DNA from 2 places in the Roseburia amylophila genome. Region 1 is predicted to be linked to the other one. Evidence: a T-box and tRNA genes for the amino acid it is inferred to sense, from the RefSeq annotation. Region 1 holds a T-box; the other holds one or more tRNA genes.
What was found. A T-box is a leader RNA that pairs with one kind of tRNA and senses whether it is charged. The one in region 1 lies ahead of OCV43_RS03830 (proline--tRNA ligase), so its partner is inferred to be a tRNA-Pro.
Positions count from the first base shown of each region.

Region 2: it has a tRNA-Pro gene. The T-box ahead of OCV43_RS03830 (proline--tRNA ligase) is inferred to sense a tRNA for this amino acid. The anticodon was not compared.

Region 1 is NZ_JAOQKI010000004.1:120,311-124,139, forward strand. Features, by position in the region: gene OCV43_RS03820 (Gldg family protein) at 1-1,059, shown strand, start outside; gene OCV43_RS03825 (DUF4340 domain-containing protein) at 1,059-1,622, shown strand; T-box leader at 1,661-1,888, shown strand; gene OCV43_RS03830 (proline--tRNA ligase) at 1,961-3,664, shown strand.
Region 2 is NZ_JAOQKI010000029.1:5,380-9,208, forward strand. Features, by position in the region: gene OCV43_RS13260 (glycoside hydrolase family 13 protein) at 1-738, shown strand, start outside; gene OCV43_RS13265 (hypothetical protein) at 851-988, shown strand; gene OCV43_RS13270 (substrate-binding domain-containing protein) at 1,063-1,641, opposite strand; tRNA gene OCV43_RS13275 (tRNA-Pro) at 1,897-1,970, shown strand; gene OCV43_RS13280 (methylglyoxal synthase) at 2,187-2,660, shown strand; gene OCV43_RS13285 (Hsp20/alpha crystallin family protein) at 2,765-3,205, opposite strand; gene OCV43_RS13290 (hypothetical protein) at 3,237-3,362, opposite strand; gene OCV43_RS13295 (Hsp20/alpha crystallin family protein) at 3,413-3,829, opposite strand, start outside.

The DNA of each region.
Region 1 (3,829 bases):
GATACATCTATCACCAGAAAGAGTCTGATTGTAGAAAGCAGTAAACGTTCCAAAGTAATTAATTACAGCAATATTTATGAGACCAGTATAGATTACAGTACTTATAGCAGCCAGACTACAGGTTATGATGGAGAGGGACAGCTTACCAGTGCCATTTCCTATGTCACATCGGATGAAATGCCGGTTATGTACGAACTGCAGGGACATGGTGAGACAGCATTGAACGGTAATTTTAAAGATGCTATTGAGAAAGCAAATGTCACATTAAACAGCCTCAACCTGATGCAGGCAGACAGCATTCCGGAAGATGCACAGGCACTTATTATCAATGGACCGACCTCTGATTTTTCATCCGATGATGCGTCAAAAGTAATTGATTATATCAATAAAGGTGGCAAACTTTTTGTAACGCTATCTTATACAGATGCTGATATGAGTAATTTTTATTCGGTTTTAAATGAGTTTGGCATCACTGCAGTAGAAGGAATGGTGATGGAGAGCAATACCGGTTCTTATTATCAGGCACCATATTATCTTTTACCAAATGTAGAAAGCAGTGCGCTGACTTCCGGTGTGGATGGTTATGTATTTACACCGTATGCAGTAGGTCTTACCTATAATACCGATACCGAAAATGTAACCTATACACCTTTACTTACCACTTCGGATGCAGCGTACAGTAAGACAGATGCTACAAGCTCCTTAGAGCAGACGGAGGATGATATTGCAGGACCGTTTACGGTAGGATTAAAGGCGGAAAAAACCATGGATGATACAAGCGCAGATATTCTTGTATATTCTTCCATGAGCATGTTTATGGATGATGCAGACAGTATGGTATCCGGAAATAATTTATCCGTATTTTCAAAATCCATTGCAAGCTATATTCCGGAAGACAGCGGTTCAGCAGTTGTGATTCCGGTCAAAGAATATGACAGCAGTACCCTGACCGTACCGGCTTCGGTTGTCATTGCATCAGCTGTAATCGGCATTGCAGTAATTCCGTTATTGCTTCTTGCAATCGGTATCGTAATCTGGATGAGAAGGAGAAAGAAGTAATGAAGAAACAGAAAAAACAGTTGATTGCTTTATGCATCCTGCTTCTTATCTGTATTGTTGCATGGGTTAGCCTGACGAAGTGGAATAAAAGCCAGGAACAGAAAAAACAGGAAGAGGAAGAAGCATCCAAAGTTATGGTGACAGACATTTCAACAGAAGATGTAAAAGCATTTTCTTATCAGTATAATAATGAGACACTGTCTTTTGTAAAAGAAGATGACACCTGGTATTATGAGGCAGATAAAAGCATTGCATTAGACCAGGATGCCGTGGAAACATTGGTTACCACCGCAGCACAGTTTACAGCAGACCAGGAAATCAGGGATTATGAGGACTTGTCAGAGTATGGACTTGAAACGCCGTCAAATACCATTACACTGACGACAGGGGATGGAACAACAACACTTCTGATTGGAAATAAAAATGACATGCTGAGCCAGTATTATGTAAAGACGGATCAGTCTGACAGTATTTATCTGGCAGGAAGTGCAGTATATACCACTTATCAGAAAGGAATCGCGGATTTGACTGCAGCAGAAAGCACAACCGAAATTGCGGAATAAAAGGATTGACAAGTAAAATATCCATTGGTAAAATATATGAGAAAGTGTGGAAGAGAAATAGTAATCATTGGAAGCCTTCAGAGAGAAAACGGCAGGTGAGAGTTTTTGACGGAAGATGATGAACCAGTCTTGGAGCTGCATATCCAAGCAGAAGTGAAGGTATGTCGGGTTCTCCCGTTACAGAGAGAAGGCATAAGAAGATGTGCCGGAGTGCAGGAGCAGTCCTGAATTTAGGTGGTACCACGGATGAAACATTCGCCCTAAGCTAAATCATAGCTTAGGGCTTTTATATTGCTTTAAGCAGATGAGTCGCAAGAATAGAAAAAGGAGATAAGAAAATGAAACTGGAAAAATTAGTTGGTGACCGGTTTAAAGAGAGACCGGCAGATTGTGTGATTGACAGTCATGCACTTATGGTAAAAGGTGGATACATCAAATATGTGGCAAATGGTATCTATTCTTCATTCCTGCCATTAAAGAGAATTACACGTAAGATTGAGCAGATTCTTCGTGAAGAGATGGACAAGGTAGATGGACAGGAAGTACAGTTCCCGGTTGTTATGCCTGCATCTATCTGGGAAGAATCCGGAAGATATGAAAGCATCGGAGACGAGCTGCTTCGTTTTACAGACAGAAACGGTGCCAAGATGGTACTTGGTATGACCCACGAAGAAGCAGCCGTGCAGCTGGTTCGTGAGTATGCACAGAGCTATACCAAATATCCTTTTATGATTTATCAGATTCAGACCAAATTCCGTGATGAAGCAAGACCTCGTGCTGGATTAATCCGTGTGAGAGAATTTACCATGAAGGATGCATATTCCTTCCATACCAGCCAGGAAGATTTGGAGCAGTATTATCAGAGAGTACACAAGGCATATGAGCGTATTTTTGAAAGAGCCGGTATTCCGGAAGTAGTATCCGTTGCATCTGATTCCGGCATGATGGGTGGAAGTCTTTCCCATGAGTTCATGCTTCTTACTCCGATTGGAGAAGATTCCATTGTACTTTGTGATGATTGTGGATACAAAGCAAATATGGAAGCTGCAGAAAATATTTCTGACATTCCAAGAGCCGCAGAATCAGCAGAACTGGAAAAGGTTCATACACCAAATATCCATACCATTGAAGATATCTGTGAATTCTTTGGTGATAAGACAAACAACTCCTGTAAAGCAGTTGTTTATCAGAAAAATTCAGATGACAGCTATGTGGTTGTATTTATCCGTGGCGATCTGGAAATCAATGAGACCAAGCTTGTTAATTATCTTGGTGATCAGATTCATGCTGCTGTTATTACAGAAGAGTGCGGATTAAATGCAGGCTATATCGGACCGGTTGGCTTACATATCAATGCACCTCATGTGGTTTTATATGATAAGTCTCTGGAAGGAAGAAATAACTTATCCTGCGGAGCAAATGAAGAGGAATACCACTTCAAAGGACTTGATATGGAGCGTGATGTAAAAGACGCAGAATATCATGATTTTGCTAAGGTATACGAAGGTGGAATCTGCCCGAAATGTGGTAAGAAGACCGTCCGTATTTCTAAAGGTATTGAAGTGGGAAATATCTTCCAGCTCGGAACCAAATATACCAAGTCCATGAAGATGACTTATGTAGATAAAGATGGTGAGAGACAGACTCCAATCATGGGCTGCTATGGAATCGGTGTCGGAAGACTTGCTGCTGCTGTATGTGAAGCCCATCATGATGAGTATGGTCCAATCTGGCCAAAAGAAATTGCTCCATGGCAGGTCCACCTTTGCGCAGTAAGACCGGACAATGAAGAAGTAAAGGCTTTTGCTGATGATTTATATGAGAAAATGCAGAATGCCGGTATTGAAGTTATCTATGATGACCGTACCGTAAGTGCCGGCATTATGTTTGCAGATGCAGACCTTCTTGGAATTCCACTTCGTGTTATCGTAAGTCCTAGAAATATGAAGCAGGGAATCGTAGAAGTGACATCCCGTGATAAGACCTTAAAGGAACAGGTTCCGGTAGAAAACGTATTTGAAGAGATTCAGAAGTACTTATAAGAAGAGATTAAAAATAGCATATTGTGAATGATATGAGAAGAACTCCTGCCGGTTGGAAAACAATCAGCAGAAGTTCTTTTTATGCGAATAGCGAGAAAAATCGCATGCTTGCATGCAGATTTGGCGAGCACTGTGATAACTCGAGAAACTCGCAAAGCGTGTTTC
Region 2 (3,829 bases), on a different contig from region 1:
AATCATGAATTCTGGAGAGTCTTCCGTCATGCGGTGAGAGCGGTAAAAGAGGATATATTTCTAATAGGTGAAATCTGGGAAGAAGCAGGCATCTGGCTTCAGGGAGACCAGTTTGATTCTACGATGAATTATACTTTTTCTTATCTGTGCCGGGATTTTTTTGGAAAGGGAGAACTTTCGGTCAGTGAATTTGATGCCCAGATGCAGAGGATGATTTACCGCTACCCATGGCAGGTGAGCCTGGCACAGATGAATTTTCTGGATTCCCATGATATTCCGAGATTTTTAAGCTATTGCAATGGAAATAGAAAGAGAATGGAGCTGGCATTTTTCTATCTCTTTATGGGAGTGGGCGTGCCATCGGTATTCTACGGGGATGAAGTGTATATCGAGGGAATGAAAGAACTGGAGTATCGGGCAGCCATGGACTGGAAGGCAGTAATGGAGCAGCAGGCAGAAAACAACAGATTACAGGGAAATCTGGCAGAGAAGTTCAGCTGCTGGATTGCACTCCGAAAAGAGCATGTGGCATTACGCAGGGGCAATTACCGGACAATTTACTGCAATGATATGATGGGAGTATATGTATTTTTACGTAGCTTTGGGGACGACAAAGTCCTGGTATTTTTAAATACCGGCACCGGCAGTGTGACACTGACATCAGTGGAGGTTCCGCAGCTGCAGGAAAAAAGGATAATTCTTTCTTCTTGTGAGGGAAAGCTTTTGGTTGTTTTGTAAAACAAAAGATATTTCTATAAATAGTACCGTTCCTTAAAAAGATAAGTGACATCTTTACATACTTGTGCTATACTTTGGAAAAGATAAAGAGACATAGGAAGGGGGACTTACTATGGTTATATTTATTGGAATTCTGATATTCGCCGCAATAATTGGATTTTATGCATGCTTTGGCCGGAGAATCAATGAAAATATCGGTTCCGGATTTGGAAAAGAATACATGAAAGACAAATGGGGAATGGATGAATAAAAGAGAGGTTTAAGAATGCCGGATGGATTTACCATCCGGCATTTTATATGCTGATTTGGAGATTAAGTCATAGACTACTTCTTGATGCTTGCACGCCGTTTGACTTTTTCCTCGTAGAGTATTGCGTCGGAATGCTTTAATATATCGGTTAAAATAAAGGAAACAAATTCGTCACCGCCCAGTCTTGCAGTAATGGCATCCTTTGGCAGGCATTTACGCAGCTGCTCCATGCTGATATGACGCAGTGTAGTAAAGCCGGTGTGCAGCTGGCAACCGCAGGAACTTCTCTGGTGAAAAATGGCTGACATCCGGCAGGATTGTGGCTTCTTTCCCTGACAGAGCATAAGCGCATTCTGTAATGCCTGGTAGCTGAACTGGAAGCTGCTGTGGGAAACACTGGTCAGTGGTGGTTCCATGGTTTTTGCGTGGTCAATGTCGTCAAAACCGGTAATGGCAATGTCATATCCCACCAAAAGGTCTCTTGCAGCACAGACGCGGTATCCTGCCTTTGCCATATTATTATTTGCAAAAGCAATTGCCTCTAATTCCGGGTTGTGGTCTAGGATATATTCCACCTGCTCGGTGACATGCTCTGAGTAGTTGCCAGCAATCAGATATGGAATGTCCGGATCGTCCGGTGTGTCCTCTAACATTAGAAATGGAATATCTTTATAATGGGAAAGAAAGTCTGCCTTTACCTGGTTACTTTTAAAAATAGAAAGAGAACCATAGGTAATAATGAGTGCATCCGGTCTGGTAAAAAAAGTTGCTTCGGCATTGAAAAAGCCGTTCTTATGATTGACTTAAGTACAACATAAAACGATTAAGTAGAAAAGAAAATAAAAATATTACTGGACAAAAAATGTGATATATGCTAATATAGTTGAGCGTGTGAAAGAACTGAATAACGATGCGTGGCTCAGCTTGGTAGAGCGCTGCGTTCGGGACGCAGAGGTCGCAGGTTCAAATCCTGTCGCATCGACGAAAAAAACGAGTACACTGTTAGGTGTGCTCGTTTTTATATGAAGATTTCTACCCAAATATTGTCTGGAATCATCCTGTCATGTTATAATGAGCGTAAGCAAGTCAACATATAAGCGTGATTGGCGAGCTGCAATTGTTTATCAGGAGTTGATTTTCACTTGATAAATGAAAAGGTTGGAAAATAATACAATAAAGGAGAAGACACAATATGAGTATGGAACCGGATTTTCTTACTTTGACAATCGGAAAACAGAAAAATATTGCATTGATTGCCCATGATGGAAAGAAAGCAGAACTGATCCAGTGGTGCAAAGACAATGCAGAAACTTTAAAGAAGCATTTCCTTTGTGGAACTGGAACAACGGCAAAAATGATTACAGACCAGACGGGACTGCCGGTAAAGGGCTATAACAGCGGTCCGCTGGGCGGAGACCAGCAGATTGGTGCTAAGATAGTAGAGGGAAAAGTAGATTTCGTGATTTTCTTTTCAGATCCGCTTACTGCAGCACCTCATGACCCGGATGTAAAAGCACTGCTTCGTATTGCACAGGTATATGACATCCCGATTGCGAATAATAAGGCAACTGCAGATTTTATGATTCATTCCGAGTTGATGGATGAAGAATATAATCACAATGTGATTAATTTTAATAAGAATATCAGACAGCGGGCATCGACGATAAAGTAATGTCAGCTAAACTACGAGAAACACGCAAAGCGTGTTTCTCACATAAAAAGGAGAGGCGGTGTGAATACTCACACCGCCCCTTTTTCCTTTTAATTATCCTGGTATTATCCCTCAATGGAAATATATTTCTTTTCTTCCACAGCAGGTTTTGCTTCTTTCTTCGGAACGGTCAGAGTCAGGATACCATTTTCAAAACCGCCTTTGATGTCATCCTGAGTAACGCCATTTCCGACATAGAAACTACGCTGGTAAGAGCCATAGTAACGTTCTTTACGGATATATTTTCCATCTTTGCCTTTTTCGTCCTTGTTGTCCTGGTGTTTGGCATTGACGATGAGGTATCCGTCTTTCAGCTCAGCCTGGATATCTTCTTTCTTAAAGCCTGGAAGTTCAAATTCCAGTTCATATCTGTCGTCAAATTCCTTAACGTCAGTGTTCATGGCAACACGGTTGTCTGCTGCAGGAACATTGTAAGCTCCGAATGGAAATACATCATCGAATATATCATCTACAAAGTTGTTTGAAAAAATACTTGGTACTAACATAAGTCATTCCTCCTAAAATAGTCTATTGTAATTAGTAATAATGTTTCTTGTTTCTGTGAGCTTCTCTGGCTTCCTCAACAGCCTCATGGTCGGCTACATTAATTTTAGCTTTTACTTTCTTCTTTTTTAATGGATGTTTTGGATTTTTGTCTGACATGATAACATGCTTCCTTTCTTAATCTGAATCAGATACTATATAAAGTTCTGTTATCCTTCAATGGCGATGTACTTGTGGTCTTCCACAGCAGGTTTAGCTTCTTTCTTCGGAACGAAGAGTTTTAAGATACCGTGTTTAAATTCACCCTTGATATCTTCTTCGGTAACGGCATCGCCAACATAAAAGCTTCGACTGCAGGCTCCGGAATAACGTTCCTTACGGATGTACTTGCCGGATTTCTTATCTTTATCTTCCTCATCCAAGCCTTTGGCGGCACTGATGGTCAGGTAACCATTTTCTAAGGAAGCACTTACTTCGTCTTTCTTAAATCCAGGTAAATCAATGACCAGTTCGTAACCATTGTCCTGCTCCTTTATATCTGTCTTCATCAGACGTGCGGCTCTACGACCGTAAAGTTTTTTCTCAGTCTTTTTCATATCCATGTTATCGTCCATCCATGGAAAATC